Regions from separate parts of the Planococcus plakortidis genome, predicted to be linked through region 3. Evidence: riboswitches for the same ligand, from Rfam matches in the RefSeq annotation. Region 3 holds a riboswitch; each other region holds the start of a gene.
The links. Region 3 has a riboswitch for cobalamin ahead of BBI15_RS04175 (hypothetical protein). Riboswitches for the same ligand answer to the same signal wherever they lie in the genome.

Region 1: it holds a riboswitch for cobalamin, as region 3 does, so the genes downstream of both, BBI15_RS12955 (ABC transporter substrate-binding protein) here and BBI15_RS04175 (hypothetical protein) in region 3, are expected to answer to the same signal.
Region 2: it holds a riboswitch for cobalamin, as region 3 does, so the genes downstream of both, BBI15_RS15565 (acyl-CoA thioesterase) here and BBI15_RS04175 (hypothetical protein) in region 3, are expected to answer to the same signal.

The regions. Positions count from the first base shown of each region.
Region 1 is NZ_CP016539.2:2,580,832-2,587,231, forward strand. Features, by position in the region: gene BBI15_RS12945 (adenosylcobinamide amidohydrolase) at 1-1,458, opposite strand, end outside; gene cbiB (adenosylcobinamide-phosphate synthase CbiB) at 1-1, opposite strand, end outside; gene BBI15_RS12950 (FecCD family ABC transporter permease) at 1,459-2,451, opposite strand; gene BBI15_RS12955 (ABC transporter substrate-binding protein) at 2,444-3,421, opposite strand; cobalamin riboswitch at 3,651-3,834, opposite strand; gene argS (arginine--tRNA ligase) at 3,879-5,540, opposite strand; gene BBI15_RS12965 (YwiB family protein) at 5,537-5,947, opposite strand; gene speB (agmatinase) at 6,285-6,400, opposite strand, start outside.
Region 2 is NZ_CP016539.2:3,127,486-3,133,885, reverse strand. Features, by position in the region: gene BBI15_RS15585 (organic hydroperoxide resistance protein) at 105-524, shown strand; gene BBI15_RS15580 (transcriptional regulator, SarA/Rot family) at 545-982, shown strand; gene BBI15_RS15575 (glutathione peroxidase) at 1,011-1,487, shown strand; gene BBI15_RS15570 (DUF3934 domain-containing protein) at 1,559-1,747, shown strand; cobalamin riboswitch at 2,348-2,525, shown strand; gene BBI15_RS15565 (acyl-CoA thioesterase) at 2,662-3,150, shown strand; gene BBI15_RS15560 (ribonucleoside-diphosphate reductase subunit alpha) at 3,153-5,330, shown strand; gene BBI15_RS15555 (ribonucleotide-diphosphate reductase subunit beta) at 5,337-6,383, shown strand; gene BBI15_RS15550 (flavodoxin domain-containing protein) at 6,370-6,400, shown strand, end outside.
Region 3 is NZ_CP016539.2:812,010-818,409, forward strand. Features, by position in the region: gene BBI15_RS04155 (thiamine pyrophosphate-dependent dehydrogenase E1 component subunit alpha) at 1-583, shown strand, start outside; gene BBI15_RS04160 (alpha-ketoacid dehydrogenase subunit beta) at 606-1,628, shown strand; gene BBI15_RS04165 (biotin/lipoyl-containing protein) at 1,643-2,092, shown strand; gene BBI15_RS04170 (ABC transporter substrate-binding protein) at 2,260-3,219, opposite strand; gene BBI15_RS04175 (hypothetical protein) at 3,216-3,758, opposite strand; cobalamin riboswitch at 3,926-4,105, opposite strand; gene BBI15_RS04180 (hypothetical protein) at 4,551-5,300, shown strand; gene BBI15_RS04185 (hypothetical protein) at 5,511-5,885, shown strand; gene dfrG (trimethoprim-resistant dihydrofolate reductase DfrG) at 6,263-6,400, shown strand, end outside.

The DNA of each region.
Region 1 (6,400 bases), 1.5 Mb from region 3:
TGCTTTCTTCGCCTCGCGATACAGATGGATCGCTTCGACTGTACATTCGAAGACACCCGCGCCGATCAGCTTCCCGACTTCGGTGATCGGGCCAGCATACGGCAACGCTTCCCCCTGCTGCGTCGCGGCGACCAGGCAGCTATCGGTTGAGGTGCCCGTCGCGATCGTCCCGGTCAAGGGATCGATGACTTCTTCATGCTGCAAAGCTTTCGTTTTGGCTTCAGTCGCAGTGATCATCGCTTGAATGAACGCTTCATCCGACAGAATGCCGTTCACCATGATCCACGTATTGATCGTGCCGACGCGCTGCTCACGCGCCACGGCCTGCGATACATCAACGCCGTTGCCGACACCGGCCGTCACCGCCACGACGATGCTGCCGAAATCAGCTTTGTATTCACGGACAATGGCATGCTCAGTACGCACAGCTGTCATCATCGCCACCGTATCCGTCGCTTTCAACCCGCTGTCTTCGATATAAGCGACCATTTCCACGTAACTATTGTCGATATTATAGGTGGCGTCGACGCGGCGGTTGAGGAAATTGCGGAACCAGCCCGAGCCTGCATTGACAACTGCAGAGGAAACCGTCTTCAGCGGAAGCTCGCTCTGATAAGCGACGAATTCCGGCGTGATGAGAAAATCGCCGGCTCTCACTTTCTGACCTGGTGTTTTTCTCCGTACGTTTGGCAAAAGAGTGATCTGCGGCTTCGGCAGCTCTGGATGGGGATGGTTGCTGACACGCGTCCGATAGACAGACTCGACGTCATGTGTCCGGACGACTTCGTGAGGCTCCCCTTTCCGGACGATGCTTCCTTCGTCCATCAATAAAAGTTCGTCGCAATACATCGATGCCAAGTTGATATCATGAAAAATCGAGACAACTGTCAATTCTTTTTCGATGGCCTGCCTTTTGATCGTATCCAATAATTCTTTTTGATGGTTGATGTCAAGGTGGTTGGTCGGCTCATCAAGAAGCAGGACCTCAGCGTTTTGCGCCAATGCCTGCGCCACGAAGACGCGCTGCTGCTCGCCGCCAGACATCTCCTCAAGCAAGGTCGATTCGTAGTGGCTGATGTTCATCAGCTGCATCGCTTCCTGGACGGCCGCTTCATCTTCCGCGGACCATGAGGAAAACCATCCGCTTTGGTGAGGGTACCTGCCGAGAGAAACCGTTTCGCGGACAGTATGTGAAAAAGCATGCGCATGAAGCTGCGGCAAGACCGCCATCTTGCGGGCCAATTCCTTGGCCGGGAAATCGTCGAGCGCCCTGCCGCCTATCCGGACCACGCCGGCTGTCGACCCCAAGACGCCGCTGATCAATTTCATCAACGTGGATTTCCCGCTGCCGTTCGGCCCGAGTATGCCGAGCATGCGGCCTTTTCCGACACCGAATGAAATGCGGTCGACGATTTTTTTATCGCCGTAGCCGCCTGATAGATTTTCGATTTGCAACATTTAAAGCCCTCCTCTGCGCTGGCGGAAAAAGATGAATGCAAAGACCGGCGCCCCGATGAATGCGGTGATGACCCCGATCGGCAATTCGGTCGGCGAGATAATCGTCCGCGCCACCAGGTCGCAAATAATCAATAGCGCGGCTCCATTGATGAACGATAAGGGCAGCACATGCCGGTGGTCAGAACCCCAGACGAGACGTGTCATGTGCGGGACGACCAAGCCGACAAAGCCGATCGTCCCGGATACTGCGACGGCAGTTCCGGTCAGGACCGAGCCGCCGATCAAAATCGCCATCTTGCTCCTCTTGACGTCCACGCCCAGATGCTGTGCGCGCTCTTCCCCGAACAGCATGGCATTTAATTCCCTGCGGTAGAGCCATAAGACGAATGAACCGGCCAATACGAACGGCAAAGCCATCTGTACATAAGGCCAGCCTCGCATCGACACGCTGCCGAGTAGCCAACCGATGATCTGCCGGAGCTCTTCGCCGGTCAATGCGATCATCAAGGACATGATCGACCCGAGGAATGAACTGAAGATGATACCGGTTAAAATGACCGTCTCCATCTTCATCGACCGGTCAACAAGCCGCGCAAAGCCCATGACGGCGAGCATCGTGATCAATGCGCCGATCATGCTGATGACCGGCAAGGTGAACAGGCCGAGAAACGGAATGGAGATGCCGAAAAAAAGCGTCATCACGGCACCGACAGCGGCACCGGACGACACTCCCAAAGTATAAGGATCAGCGAGCGGATTTTTCAGCAAGCCCTGAAAAGCTGCGCCCGCAATCGCAAGTGCCGCACCGACCAGTCCCGCAAGCACTACGCGTGGCATGCGGATATTCCATAAAATGTTCGCTGCGGCTTCGTCTGAAGAAGGATTCCAGATGACCGCCGGTGAAATCGGCACCGTCCCGACCGTCACGCCAAGTACCATCGCCCCGGCCAATAAAATCAGGGAGACCAGATAGGCGAGTGCAGATTTACTCACTGAAGGTCTCCGGATAAATCAACTCTGCCATCGTCATCAAGCCTTCCGTCAAACGCGGGCCTGGGCGCGTGACGGTATCCGGATTCAATTCATGGACGGCATCTTCCTGCACGGCCGTCACATCTGCATAGCCGCTGCGCTCTTTGATCAGTTCAGCAGCATTTTCGATATAGCCGCCTTCTGTGGTGATGATGATTTCAGGGTTGGCCGCAACGACCGCTTCCGGATCCATGCTGATCCACCCTTCCTCGCCTCCTGCTACATTTTCCGCTTGGATCATTGTCAGCATTTCATGGATGAACGTACCCGTTCCGGCTGTATAAAGTTCCGGTTCGCTGCCGATCTCCACAAAGACCGATTTGGATTCATCGACACCAGCCGCCAGTTCTTCCACTTCCGCGACTTGCGCTTCCATTTCTTCAATCAACCCGTCTGCCGCTTCCACTGCGCCTGACACTTGGCCGATGACCGAAATCGTTTCATATACTTCATCAAATGTTTCTGCGTTTTCCACGACAAAGACATTCAATCCGGCATCACGCAACTGCTGATATCCTTCAGTTCCCATGCCGAGCCCTGATTCATGGGCCAAAACGACATCCGGCTGCAGGCTGATGATTTTCTCCACATTGAATTCCTGGCCACCGATCTTTTCAAGATCCGCTACTTCTTCCGGGTAATTGTCGAAATCCGAAACGCCGACCATTTTGTCTCCCAAACCGAGTTCGTAGGCGATTTCCGTATTAGAAGGAATCATCGAAACGAATGATTCCGGTTCTTCTTCGATGACCACTTCATCGCCCATTGCATCGACTAAGGTGACCGGAAATTCCGCTTCCGCTACTTCCGACGGCGGTTCAGCCGGTGTTTCTACATCTTGCTCTTCGACAGGCGCCGCACCGTCGCCGCATCCAGCCAGTACAATGGCAGCTATTCCTGCAGCTGTCCCGAATTTCCATCTGTTTTTCATGTCTTTTCCTCCTGATGTTTTGTATTATCCCTACTAAGCGCTCGCTCGGGGTCATAAGCCGACTGCCCTATGCGGCTGAAAAGCGCCGCTTCGGCCATCCGTCTTACGCCTGTCGAGGCATAACAGCCGCTTCCACATTTCATAAAAAAAGTCCCCTGCAGTGAAACTGCGGGGGACTTACAGGACGGTTCGCAAAACAAGCGCGTCCAGCCTGTCCTCGCAAGCTTTCGATTCGGTGTTCATGAAGGCAGGTCTCCTGGCTTGTGATCGTCGCTCGCTGCGCCTTCCCGGGATTTCCCAGTGGCTTGTCGCAGTTCGCTCTCACATACAGTGGCGGGACCGCGCCGGAATCGCACCGGCTTCCCTTTTAACTCATGTTCTTAGACATAAGCACCTTCATGATTGCTATTCAATTGATTTGATGACTCCATTATACACCGAAAGCGCTAATTGTCTTCTACATTTTTTCAGGAGCTTGGACGCCGACGGTCTTCAGGGCGTTTGCGAGTGTTGTCTTAACCCCTTCGATCAAGGCAAGGCGTGCACGCGTCAAGTCTTCGTTGCTGGCATCGAGCACTTTATTGGCATTATAGAAGCTGTGGAAGCTCGAAGCCAATTCGTGGATATATGTCGTGACACGGTGAGGCGCGCGAAGTTTCGCGGCGTCTGCGATGACTTGCGGGAAATCGCCGATCTTCTTCAGAACTTCGATTTCTTTTTCGTGTGCCAACAGTTCCAGATGCTCAGTTGAAGCGGTGAAGTCCTGTTCAGCAGCCTGGCGCAAAATCGAGCAGATGCGCGCATGCGCGTACTGGGAATAATAAACCGGGTTCTCGTTGGACTGGGATACGGCCAAATCCAAGTCGAAGTCCATATGCGAATCGCCAGAGCGCATCGCAAAGAAGTAACGGACCGCATCAAGGCCGACCAATTCGACCAATTCGCGCATCGTGACGGCTTTGCCGGTACGTTTGCTCATCTTCATCTTTTCGCCGTCTTTATACAATTGCACCATTTGGATGATGCTCACTTCGAGCGTATCGCGGTCATAGCCAAGCGCTTCGATCGCCGCTTTCATGCGCGGGATATACCCATGATGGTCAGCTCCCCAAATATTGATGAGCTTGTCGAAGCCGCGCTGGATTTTGTCTTCATGGTAAGCGATATCCGGCGTCAAATATGTGTACGTGCCGTCGTTCTTGATGAGCACGCGGTCTTTGTCATCGCCGAATGTCGTCGAGCGGAACCAAGTCGCACCGTCTTCTTCGTAAATATGGCCATTGTCGCGCAGTTTTTTCAGGGCCGCATCAATCTTGCCGTTTTCATAAAGGGAGGTTTCCGAATACCACACATCAAAATGGACACGAAAATCAGCCAAGTCTTTCTGCAGTTTCGCGAGTTCCACTTTCAAGCCGTGCTCACGGAAGGCTTTGTAACGTTCCTGTTCTGTCATATGGAGGAATTTATCGCCATGCTCTTCAACAAGCGCCGCTGCGATATCGATGATGTCCTGTCCGCGGTAGCCATCTTCTGGCATGCTTTCGCCTTTCCCAAGCGCTTCGAAATAACGCCCTTCGATCGACAAGGCCAGGTTATTGATCTGGTTCCCTGCATCGTTGATGTAATATTCACGGGATACATCATAGCCTGCAAGGTCCAGGATATTGCACAGGGAGTCCCCGACAGAAGAGCCGCGGGCGTGTCCCAAATGAAGATCGCCTGTCGGATTCGCCGAGACGAATTCCACTTGGATGCGCTCGCTGTTGCCTGAGTTCGAACGGCCGTATTCTGCGCCCTGCTCAAGGACCGTCTTGATGACATCGTTCAAATAATCTTTCTTGATGATGATATTAATGAAACCAGGGCCTGCGATATCGACTTTCTCGATATTCGCCGACTGAGTATCCAGGTTTTCTACGATAGCTTCGGCGATCGCGCGCGGCGGCTTTTTCGCGAGTTTCGTCAATTGCATCGCCACGTTCGTCGCATAATCGCCGTTTGCTTTATCTCTCGGCGACTCCAATTGGACCTGGACCGGTTCTTCTGTAAGCCCCGCTTTTTGGACCGCTTCGGCGATCGCCTGTTTAATGTTTTGCTGTACTTGTTCTACTGCGTTCATCTGGTTCCCTCCGTAAACTGTATTTCCATCTCGTATTCGCCGGCAAAGTCGTTTCCTAACGCTAAATCGTAGCGCACCTTGAAACGGCTTTCCGTCATGATGAGTTCGTGCGCTTTGGTCGTGAGCATGAACGATTCTTCCCCGTGGCGCAAATTGCCGGTCTGTTCCTTATCCAATAGGAATGGCAGGCGCATCTGCAAGCCTCCGCTGCGCATCACGACAGCATCTGTTTCACCGAGTTTGACCGTTGTCCGGATATCGAGATCGTCCTGCCGCTCATCGTATTGTAGATAGCGGCGACCGTTTTTTTCGGTCAGAACGCCTTCTGAACGCAGTTCCATCACTTGATCTTCGGCACCCGGCTGGCGGATGACCGTCGTCAATTTGATTTTCACCGATTTCTTCATATGCATCCGCCTTTCCGATAAATAATAACCTTTTCATTATAGCCCGATTGCCGCCGGTTTTTCAATCTAATCCGAGCTAGCCTTCACTGCTTCTATAAATAAAAAAGTGTCTTGTATTGCCATAACTTAATTTTCGGCAAAACAAAGCCGGCCTATGATTTAATAGGCCGGCTTTGTTTTAGGTTTTGAAAGTAGCTATGCGCTTGCGCTTTTCTTCTTGTCTAGCTCCAGCGCCTAGCTCCTCGGGTCATAAGCCATTCTGGCTGTGCGGCTGAAAAGCGCCGCTTCGCCAGACCGTCTTATGCCTGTCGGAGCTGGACAGGCGCTTCCGCTTTTCTTATTTAACCCACCCAAGGATCATTTCGCGGATGAGTTTGCTTGCGGTGTTCGCTGTTTGATCGGAATGATCGTAAACTGGCGCGAGTTCAACGAGGTCGAAGCCGACGACGTTGA
Region 2 (6,400 bases), 950 kb from region 3:
TGGGATTTTTCTTGTAGACAAAAACTAAAGCGTTTCATTTTACATCGTGTACGATTTAAATTAATATAGATCGTGTAAGATATAATTCTTGGAGGGATATAAAAATGAAACCAATATTTGAAACGACGATGATCAACAGCGGCGGACGCGAAGGCACGGTTTATTCACCGGATAATATTTTCAACCTCGATGTGGCAAAACCGGTCGCGCTCGGCGGGCAGCCGAACACAGCGACGAACCCTGAACAATTGTTTGCGGCAGGCTACAGCTCGTGCTTCAACAGTGCGTTGGACTTCGTGTTGGAACGTGATAAAGTGAAAGTAACGAACAGCGAAGTCACAGCGACGGTTTCCTTGCTGGGCGATAAAACGGACGGTGGCGTGAAACTTGCAGTGCGCCTCGAAGTGGATATCGACGGATTGGAAGATGGCAAAAAACAGGAATATGTCGATAAAGCCCACGCATATTGCCCATATTCCAAAGCGATCAAAGATTCCGTGGATGTGGAGATTGTCGTTCGATAAGCAGAAAAACAGGTGATGACATGGATAAACCGACCAAACTGGAACAGCAATTATGCTTTGAAGTGTATAAAGCTTCGAGCAATTTCTCGAAACTTTACGCAAAGACATTGGAACCATTCGGCCTGACCTTTACGCAGTATTTGGTATTGCTCGTGTTATGGGAAGAAGACGGCTTGACGATGAAAGAAATCGGCGGGCAACTCGGGCTCGGCACCGGCACGCTCAACCCGATCATCAACCGGATGATTCAAAATGGCCGCATCGTGAAAGAACAATCGGCTGAAGACCGCCGCGCTTTCCGGATTTCTTTAACGGAAAAGTCGCGTGCGGATGAAAAGCCGATTGAGCAGGCCATTCACGACAAGATCACCAGCTGCAATTACCTCGATGTCAATGCCATCGAACTAATGAATAACCTGAAAGCCTTAAATGCATTTTTCGGCGAGATGGATCTGTGAAAATTCATGGAAACAGGAGTGATGAATGATGGGAATCTACGAGATTAAGGTCACCGATGCCAGCGGGGAAGAGTACAAGCTCGAACGCTACAAAGGCCAACCGATGGTCATCATCAACACGGCGACCAAATGCGGCCTGCGCGGCCAGTTTGACGGCCTCGAAAAGATTTACCAGCGCTACAAAGATGAGGGCCTAGTCGTACTGGGCTTTCCGTCCGATCAGTTCGGCCAGGAAGTCGGGGAAGCGGCAGATGCCGAATCGTCGTGCCGCATGACTTACGGCGTCACGTTCCCGATGCACGACATCATCAAAGTGAACGGCAAAGACGCACATCCCTTGTTCGATCATTTGACGTCGAACACGAAAGGCTTCCTGTCGAGCGGTATCAAATGGAATTTCACGAAGTTCCTAGTCGACCGAGATGGCAAAGTCGTGGCAAGGTTCGCACCGAAAGATACACCCGATTCGATGCACAAAGACATCCAGAAAGTGCTCGAGGCCTAAACACCTTTGTTCACGAAAGCGGCGGGATGTGGTAAGCTGAACGTCACGATGAGTGAACGGGAGTGAACGAAATGGGTAAAGCGAAAGCAAAAGCAAAAAGCGGCGTAGGTCAAGGCACCGGCAAAAAAGGCTGGAACCGTTGGGAAAAAGGCAAAAACAAAGCCAAAAGTTTTAAGCCGTATACAAGCAAAGACAATAAAGAAGCCACGAACCAAAAAGGAAAGCAGCCAGAAGCTGAATCTGAATGGGTCGATGGATAACAAGAGCCGCGCAGTAAGTTGCGCGGCCTTTTTATTTCCCGGGAAATAGAAATGGCAGTGGAAAGCGGTGGGGATTTTGCTATGGGCTGTGCTAAAGCGAGGTATTGAAAACCAACGTGAAGCACAAACGAGCTCCCGAACTAAATACTATCTACCTTACCGATGCACGCCTTAGGAAGCGATTCCCCCACTAGCCGGCAACTCCTTAGAGAAGCAGATCTAATTGAACACACACGAATCTATGAAATGTATTAGCCAGCCAGCGACAAGGGTGAGCCGACGCAATAAGACAAGCGCCCTTCTTGGCTTATTGCTAAAGGCCAACCCAAAGCAGGCTGGCGACTACAAAGATGATGCATAACTAGAGCACAGGAACGATTTCACAAGCAAGTTCTCGCTGTCTTCGCTGAAACAGAAAATTTGAAAACCTTGTATCAAAAAATAACTACAAATTGAAAGTTTTATACGAAAAACAAGCCAGCGACTAGACCCTTTTTCACTTTCTACAGGAAGTACGAGAAAATCCTTGCGGCGAAATTCGAACTGGTCTATAGTGAAACTACAAGATTTGGTGATGATGTAAAAATTCAACACCATATATAGTGATACCGCAATAAGGGTGCCCAATATGGGCTGAAAAGGGAATCCGGTGAAATACCGGAGCTGTTCCCGCAACTGTAAGCGCAGACGAACCATGAAATCCACTGTCCAATGGACGGGAAGGGCATGGGGAGAGTGACGCGCGAGCCAGGAGACCTGCCTTTGTTGTCGTTTTGCACTTCTCCGGGAATTGGGAAGGATGACAAAGGTTTGGTTCGTGTGGCCCAAATGTGCCCACTTAGTTAACTTGCGTTCATGCTCCCATTCTCTCTGGAGAATGGGGGCTTTTGTGTTGTTAGAAGGAGGAAATTAATATGCACAGAGAACAACTTCCGGCCGGCGTATCCAGGACGATCCAGTCCCGGCTTGTCTTGCCGCCGGACACCAACCATATGGGCACGATTTTCGGGGGCACCGTCCTCGCGTATATCGACGAGATCGCCGCCATCTCGGCAATGAAGCATAGCCGGCGCGCAGTCGTGACCGCATCGATCGACAACGTCAATTTCCTGTCCTCGGCAAAAGTCGGCGATATCTTGATCTTGGAAGGCGTTGTCATTTCGACGGGCCGGACATCGATGGAAGTATACGTCAAAGCAGAATGCCAGCACATCGAAAGCGGCACGCGCAGCTTAACGACCACTTCGATCTTGACGATGGTCGCAGTGGATGCAGAAGGGCGCCCAACGCCAGTCGCGAGCGTGGTGCCGGAAACGGAAAATGAAAAACGATTATTTGACAACGCACAGGAACGAAAAGAACGCCGAATGATCGCAAACGAATACGCAAAGGAGCTGTGTTAAAAATGACTTTAGGAGCAGTAGAACGCGATAGAAAAATTCAGGATGCACTCGACCGGGTTTCGATGGACGAACCGCATTGGACGTTCGAAGCGGCAGGATTATATTTGGAGAAATTATATGAGCAAGCGGCACTAACGCGAGGCTACAGCGCAGCGAATAAATACGATGATTTCTACGGATTGATTTATGGGCTTAGCCGCCTTGGGATTTATTCAAAAGATTTGCTGGAAGCTTACTCCGAGGGCGAAATCCGCTTACTGGGACAAGAAATTTCACCGGAGCGCGATGAATTGTTCAATTACATAGGATTGTTCTTGCTGGCGGACCGTTATTTGGCAAAAGACTATGACGGCCGTGTGTGGGAATTGCCGCAGGAGCGCTTTCTCGTCATCGCGATGACTTTGATGCAAAAAGAACCGAAAGTGCGCCGCCTCGAACTCGTCAAGGAAGCGTATTGGGCGATGAGCAATCTGTATATGACGGTGGCGACGCCAACTTTATCGAATGCCGGAAAAAGTTTTGGCCAAATGTCTTCGTGTTTTATCGACACCGTAGCGGATTCGCTTGATGGCATTTACCAGAACAACTGGGATGTCGCACGCCTGAGCAAAGACGGCGGCGGCCTCGGTGTTTACTACGGAAAAGTGCGCGCACTCGGCTCGGACATCCGCAAATTCAAAGGCAATTCATCCGGCGTCATCCCGTGGATCCGCCTGCTCAACGACACAGCGGTCAGCGTCGACCAACTTGGCCAGCGTCAAGGCGCAGTGGCGGTCTATTTGGATGTCTTCCATAAAGACATCATGAATGGCTTCCTGGATTTGAAAACGAATAATGGCGATGAGCGCCGCAAAGCACACGATATTTTCACCGGGGTCTCGATTCCGGATTTGTTTATGCAAAAATTGCAGGAAACCGATGAAAACGGCCGCAGCGTCGGCGAATGGCATACGTTCTGCCCGCATGAAGTGAAACAAGTAATGGGTTGGAAAGACGAGCAGGGCAATTTGCTCGGGCTCGAAGACTTCTACGACGAAACCGACCGTAAATACTTCACGGAAAAATACGAAGAAGCGGTCAACCATCCTTTATTGGCCAGAAAATCGTTCCGTGCGATGGATATCATGGCGCGCATCATGGTGTCGCAGCTCGAGACTGGCACACCGTACATGTTCTACCGTGACGAAGTGAACCGCCAAAACCCGAACAAGCACTTGCGCGGCATCGGCAAAACATCCATCTATTGCAGCAATCTATGCAGTGAAATCGCACAGAACATGTCGCCGACTGAAATCATTAAAGAATACAAAGATGAAGAAGGGAATCTCGTCACTGTGAAAAAACCGGGCGATTTCGTCGTCTGCAATTTATCATCCATCAACTTGCCAAGAGCGGTGCAAGCGGACGTTTTGTCCCGCCTCATCCCGATTCAATTGCGCATGCTCGATAACGTCATCGACTTGAACACCATATCGGTCGGCCAGGCGGAAGTGACGAACCTAAAATATCGCGCCGTTGGATTAGGGACATTCGGATGGCACCACTTGCTCGCGCTTCGCGGCATCCACTGGGAAACGCAAGAAGCAGTCGATTATGCCGATACCTTGTATGAAGAAATCGCTTGGCACGCCATACGCGCATCAGCGGGACTGGCAGAAGAAAAAGGCGCCTTCAGTGAATTCACAGGTTCTGAATGGCACACGGGCGAGTATTTCGAACGCCGCAGCTATACGGGCGAACGCTGGGACGCCTTGCGCCGCAAAGTATCTGCATCCGGTGTCCGCAATGGCTGGATGATGGCGGTCGCGCCAAACTCGTCGACCGCGAAAATCGGCGGCTCGACAGACGGCATCGATCCTTTGTATGCCGTCGAATACGCAGAAGAGAAAAAGAATTTCCGCTTTAATGTGACGGCACCGGACCTTAACCACCACACATATGATTATTACCGCCGCGCGCGCCACGTGCTGGACCAAAAATGGAGCATCCGCCAAAATGCCGCAAGACAGCGCCATATCGACCAGTCGATCAGCTTTAATTTATACGTGCCGCATACGATCCGCGCCAAGGAATTGCTCGAATTGCACCTCGAAGCGTGGAAGTGCGGCTTGAAGACAAGCTATTATGTGCGCAGCACGTCGCAGGAAGAAATCGAAGCATGCGAGGCATGCGAAAGCTAAGGAAGGATGATGAGTATGGAAACGTTAACGAAACAAGTCTTGATGGACCCGGATGCACCGAACCGCTCGACCGCCATTGTCGGCGGAGCGAGCTCAGGTCTGCTCAATTGGAACGACATCGCCCATCCGCATATGTATGAACTGTACCAAGCGCTGCTCGCGAACTTCTGGAAAGCGCAGGAAATCAATATGCAGGATGATATTAAAAATTGGGATTCGCTATCGGATACCGAGAAAGATGTCTTTTTGCGCATTAACACGCAACTCGCGTCTCTCGACAGCCTGCAGACACCAACGATGACCCAAGTCATGGACTATGTCAGCGATTCAAGTTTCAAGTCGATTTTTGCCGTCATCGCCCAGCAGGAAGCGGTCCATACCGAGTCTTATTCCTACGTGCTCAGCTCGCTCGTGCCGCTCGATGAACAGAACCGGCGCTTTGATGAAGCAAAGAACGATCCGCTCGTCAGAAAGCGCAACGCACGCATTTTACAAGCATACGAAGCATTTCGTACCGAGCCGAATTTGGAAAACCTGCTGAAGCTTGCGGTCAACTCGATCAATTTGGAAGGCATTTATTTCTATGCGGGCTTTGCTTTTTTCTACCACCTCGCGCGCCAGCAGAAAATGCTCAAGACCAGTACGATGATCAGCTATATCCAGCGCGACGAAATGCAGCACGCTTATTTCGTGTCCCAGTTTATCCGCATCTTGATCGCAGAAAACCCGGAGCTTGCGACAGATAGCATGAACAACTGGATCCGCGAGGAAGTGGCGCACGCCGTCGAACTCGAAAAAGAATGGGCCCAGCATATCCTTGGGGAGATCGATGGCCTGGACCTTGATGAATTCAATGAATACGTCGAGTATTTGGCCAACAAGCGGCTGCGCCAAATCGGCCTTGGCAACCTCTATGAAACGCGGGACAACCCGATGCCGTGGATCCGCGTCTTCGGTGACGATATGATGAACAGCACGAAGTCGGATTTCTTCGAACAGAAATCGCGCGCCTATACGAAAGTATCGGAGTCGAACGGCTTTGACGAATTATAAACCGAGCGTTGCAATTG
Region 3 (6,400 bases):
TATGGCCAATAAAATGAAGGGAAAAGACTGGGTCGCCGTCGCATTCATCGGTGAAGGCGCAGCGAATGCTGGAGCGTTCCATGAATCGCTGAACCTCGCGGCCTTGTGGAACTTGCCACTGATTGTCGTCGTCGAAGACAATTCATATGGCATTTCGGTTCCGAAGAAATCATCGACTTCGGTTGAATCGAACGACCTGCGCGCGTCGGCATATGGCGTGGCGGGTGCTTACGTAAAAGACAATGACCCTGTCGCAATGTATAAAGCGTCTGAAGAAGCGGTCAACCGGGCACGCAACGGACAGGGCCCGACAATCATCGAAATCGAAACTTTCCGTTTCCTCGGCCATTTTCAGGGCGATCCCGAGTTATACCGGGACAAGGAAGAAGTGCCGGGACTGCGGGCGCGCGACCCGATCATGAAACTGCGCCAGCAGCTCTTGGATGCGGAACATGTGAATGAACCGGAACTGGAAGAAATCGAAACACGCGCCAAAAAAGAAGTCGATGACGCGTACCAATTTGCACGCGACAGCGATTATCCGAAACCTGAAGCCGCATTGGATGACGTCTTTACATCTTAATCCGAAAAGGAGAGATTCCGAAATGGAGACAGCGAAAAAAAGAATGCTGACGGGCAATAAAGCGATGGCGGAAGCGATTGCCCAGGAGATGGAGAACGACAAAAACGTATTTGTGCTCGGTGAAGATATCGGAAAATACGGCGGCATTTTCGGTTCCACGCAAGGCTTGATGGAGAAATTCGGTCCGGAGCGTGTGCTCGATACGCCAATTTCCGAGACGGCGTTTATCGGTGCGGCGATCGGTGCAGCGGCAGAAGGCATGCGGCCGATTGCAGAATTGATGTTCGTCGATTTCTTCGGCGTCTGTATGGATCAGATCTACAACCATATGGCGAAGATTCCGTATATGTCCGGCGGCAATGTACGCTTGCCGATGGTGCTCATGACTTCGGTCGGCGGCGGTTATAGCGACGCCGCGCAGCATTCCCAGACTCTATATGCAACGTTTGCCCATATGCCCGGAATGAAAGTGGTCGCACCAAGCACGCCGTATGATTTAAAAGGCATGATGACATCTGCGATCCGTGATGACAATCCGGTTGTTTTTATGTTCCATAAATCGCTTCAGGGCCTAGGGTGGATGGACCAGCTCGATTATGCAGTCGGCCATGTGCCGGAAGAATCGTATACCGTGCCGCTCGACAAAGCGAATGTCATGCGGGAAGGGAAAGACGTGACGATCGTCGGTATCCAGATGATGACGCATTTCGCGATGGAAGCGGCAGAACGTCTCGCACAAGACGGCATCGAAGCGGAAGTCATCGACCTGCGTTCCTTGGCGCCGATCGATAAAGACACCATCATCAACTCAGTGAAGAAAACGCATCGACTGGTCGTCGTTGATGAAGATTACCGCTCGTACGGCATGACCGCAGAAATTGCGGCCATCGTCTCGGAAGAAGCGCTCTATGAACTCGAAGCGCCAATCAAGCGCTTGGCAATTCCGGATGTGCCGATTCCGTACAGCCATGTACTCGAAGATTTTGTCTTGCCAGGCCCGACTAAAATTGTCGAGACAGTCAAACAGATGATGGATGAAGCGTAAGAGGAGGCGATTGGATGCATGATGTGACTTTGCCGAAGCTATCTGAAGATACCGATGAGAGCTTGATTGTCCTGTGGTTCGTGGATGAGGGCGATTACGTCAAAGAAGGCGCCGTGCTGTGTGAAGTGCAAACGGAAAAAGCGGTGTCGGAAATTCGTGCGGAAACGAGTGGAACGGTGAAGAAAATCCATGTGAAGCGCGGAGATTCCGCTAAAGCCGGCACGTTGCTTGCAGTCATCGATCCGAAAGGACAAGCTGCCGAGAGCACGGGGGCTTCTGAAAAAGTCCACCTCGAACAGGCGGAGGAAAACAAAGCGTCACAAGAGACAGCGAGCTTTACCCGTGTATCGCCGAGACTTCGTCATCTGGCGAAAGAACTGGGCGTTAAACTTGAAGACGTCAAAGGCTCTGGAAAGGGCGGGGCAATTACCGAACAGGACATCCGTGATGAAGCGGGATTATGAATAAAGAAAAGGCGCAACCGGTTTGAGCGGTTGCGCCTTTTTTGTTGATGAATAAATTATTCATCTTCCTTAGAATGCAATAATGACAACATTTGCCCCTTATTACTCGGCAATGGATAAATACTGGTGCAGCTTGAAAAGTGCTTGCTCTCATTGGATGAATAGACTTAGTCCATCAATTCAGGATAAACGGTTTCCGCAACTAACTGCACGGCTTCACCGATGCGCGGCCCAGGGCGGGAAGTAATGTCGGAATCGATGAAATGCACTTCCTCGTTTTCGATGGCGTCCACATCCGACCAGCTGTCGCGCGCTTCGATATCACCGACGGCATCTTCGACATAAGAAACGGTCGTCAAGATGACTTCCGGATCGCGGGTGATGACTTCTTCTTCGGAAATATTCGGCCAGCCTTCCAAGTCTTCAAAGGCGTTCGTCACGTTTGCGTGATCCAAAATCTCCTGCATGAATGTCGATTTGCCGGTTGTGTAGATTTCAGGGGACGGGCTGATTTCCACATACACTTCTTTTGGTTCTTCGACCGCGGCGAGGCGCTCCTGGACATCTTCGATTTGCGTTTGGATGCCTTCGATCACTTCAGCGCCTTTGTCTTCCTTGGCAAGAACAGCGGCGATTTGTTCGATATCGCCGTAGACTTCGTCGAATGAAGTGGCCGATTCGATAACGAATACCGGAATATCGGCATCTTCCAGTTGCGCTAGGGCAGCCGGTGCCTCGCCGGTTGAATAAGCCAAAACGACATCCGGGTCGAGCTGGATGATTTTCTCGGCATTGAATTCAACCGAATCACTGACGCGCTCGATGTCCTGCGCCGCTTCCGGGTAGTTGTCATAGTCGGTTACGCCGACCAATTGGTCTCCGGCACCCAAGGCGAAGACGATCTCGGTATTGCTTGGGATGAGCGAGACGATCGTTTCAGGCGCTTGTTCAAATTCGAGTTCTTCGCCGCGGTCATCGGTGACGGTGTACGGTGCGTCGCTTGCCGTTTCAGGTGAGGTTTGTTCGGTTGTTTCTTCCGTTGCGGGCGCTTCGGCAGCATCATCTTGGCAAGCGCCGAGTGTTAAAGCGAGTGGAATGCTGAGTAAGAGAAATGATTTGATTTTCACGAGTGAGTCTCCTTTTTCTTCATGTGTTTTGTTGGATAGGATTTGCTGACGAACGGGATTTCATTGACGCCGTGCTGCTTATTGGCATAGACGGCCATGACAAAAAAGACATTGGCGAGCAGGTTGGCGTAGTCCATCAAATGCTCCGGCACTTCGCGTTCAAGCGTCACATGGTGCAGGGCACGCACGGATTTTTTCGCTTCGCTGCGGCAGACGTGGAGAATGCACGCACCGTGCGTTCCTTGCGGCAAGACGAACTGGTCGATTTCTTCCTTCACTTCCGCCACGTAGCGGTCATACAAGTCACTGAGCTCGGCAAGATCTTGTTCAGAAATCGCCAGTTTCCCGCGCACCGAACCGTTCAAGTGGTAAACCATCGGCTGCAAGTAACGCAGATCATTGATGATTTGCGGGATATCGTTGACCGCGATGGCTTCACCGATCCGCGTCGTCAAGGAATCGGTGCGGATCTCGAAATCGACCGTTGAAGCGCTTTCCCTCATGAATGGGTAGCACAGATAGCGCATGTCTTTTTTCATCTTTTCACCTCCTGCATAGAATGCGTAAATATCAGCAGACGTATCGCTTTCAAAAAGAGACAAAAAAAGCCACTCTCAACGAAGAGAGTGGCACGATTGCGAATATCCAGCACAAGGCTGTCCATAGGAAAAAGTTGCCGTAGATCCTCTTATCTTCCGAAGAGCAAAAATACGTTCAGAAAAAGGTAGGTCTCCTGGCTTGTGCATCGCTTTACTCTAAGGCCTTCCCGGGTCTCCCCAGTGGCATCTCTTATTTCATACGCACTTACAGTTGCGGAAACAGCTCCGGATTTTCACCGGATTCCCTGTTAAGCTGACGAATCAGCACCTTTTCCCTGCATGATTATTTACTTAGTTTCAGTGTAGCATTTTTGGCATGAGTTTAGGAGAGGGGAATGAAAATGTTTAAAACTTGAATAATAATGGAGAAACTGTCGTGGAGGCCGCTTTGGGCATGGCTCCGTACATAGGCGAATGGATCATAATCAGTATTTCACTAGGAGTTGAAAAACGTTCGTAAAAGTCATCGAGAACCAGCGAACGTTCGTAAAGTGTTTTGGTATGTTTACGAACATTTTTTGCGCTTTATTAAGCTGTTTTGAGAGCGTTCGGAAAAGTGTACTTTTACGAACGCTTTTCTCGTCGTTGATTAGATACAAAGATAATTTTAAACTATTCTAAATAACCAAATAATGTTAATGTGAAAAGAAGAGGAAATAATTTTTCGATTCATTTTTATTATGAGAAAGAAGCGACGTTCGATTAAAAATTGAAAAAGAAGTGGGCGATGAAATGAAAAAGTGGGTTGGGATTTTACTTGTACTGAGTTCTATTCTGGTTTATTGGCTTTGGCCGAAAGCAAGCATCGAAAAACCAATTGTTGTATCTGCGCAAGTCATAGAGTCTACTAATACAATGAGTGTTTCCTATATTACTACAAAACAAGATGATGCCCATTTAATGGAGGTCACTGTGAACGGAAAAGGCTTTTATCCTCCATCTCAGACCAATGGTGAAACAGAAGAAGAAAATATGCAAATTATCAGGGACCTGATTGCGCAAAATGGATATCAGTTGCGTGAAGCGACAATTGAGTTGAGCGATGAGGAACTGGCTTATCTCATGCCTGAAAATTCGAGTCGCACTTTTTTGGCGAATGTTTCTTTTGAAGATTATTCCCCTATAGAAGCTGATGGCATTCTGTTACTGGAAGAGGAAGCAGCAGAAGGGAAATTAGAACAGGATCAATTGCATTATATATTTACGGCGCCAGAACCAATGGCTATTTCTACAATTGGCCATTACAGTTCATCTGCCACTGTCTCCTGGTCGCGTGACGGTAGAGAAGTGAAACTGCCACTTGCAATGGAAAAGGGAGACACGCTGGATATTCATTTTCATGGACCCTATCAGATGGGGGAAACGGACGGACTTCTGCTCGAAATTCAAACAACAGACGACAATTACTATACAAGACACCTAAGAGAAACAGTTCAGCTGCCAGATGGATACTTAAAACAACTTGTAAATGAACAACGATAGTTGTAATATAGCATCGCAGTTTACATACCTTAAGTCATCGGTAGTCCGATATATTTAGGATTTGCAACAAATAAAAAGCATTAATTTAGGGAAATTGAATGTAACTTAGGTGCAGTTAAGTTACATTCGTGTTTTAATATACTGACTTTTCTTGAAATAAGGTAAAAAAATTAAAGGAAAAAAGTTCCAAGTTAGAGGAGGAAAAGAATAGTGAAAAAAACACTGGTAATTGTACTCATTTTTACTTTGCTGTCAGCGTGTAATTTAATTGAGTCTACACCTAGTATCGAAAAACTAAACAAGGCACCAGAAAATGTGCAAGAACTATTAGATCCGGCTGTTCCTCTTCAATCGATAAATAAGAATGGAGAAATGGCTTATCTTATTTATGAATCAAAGGATGAGGTAACTGCTTCTCTTGAAAAACAAGGAGACAAGTTAAACATAAAACTAAAAGCTGTACCAAAAGATGGTGACAATATTAAACAGCATGTATTCAAGTTGAAGATTGACAAGGAGACGGAAATGATCGACGTACTCATAAACGGCAAATCAACTCCGATGGCTGTAATTACGGGTCCATAAAAACTTGGTTCTATTACAACTGAATGTAACTTAATGTGAATTAAGTTACATTCACTTCCGAAGAAAATCAATCTTAAAATATAAAGAGGATGCTCTAGAAGAGTAAGTAGTTCAGTTTTGGAGTACAAAATGACAAAATGTACTTCAAAATGGACTACTTTTTTCATTTTAACTTACATACCAAATTACATACAAAATGATTTATAAAATGCAATTGAAAATGATAATTGAATGAAAATTTGTGATTTTGTGGTATTATGATAATATAACTTATAGAAAAAATTGCTTATTCAACTAACGGGCAGGATAATGAGAAAAGGTTTTTTGATAGAAATAAGAAATTAGATGGTAAATTAGTTAAAAAGGCTGTGTTATAAATGAAAGTTTCTTTGATTGCTGCGATGGATAAGAATAGAGTGATTGGCAAAGAGAATGACATTCCTTGGAGGATTCCCAAGGACTGGGAATATGTTAAAAATACTACAAAGGGACATCCGATAATATTAGGTAGGAAG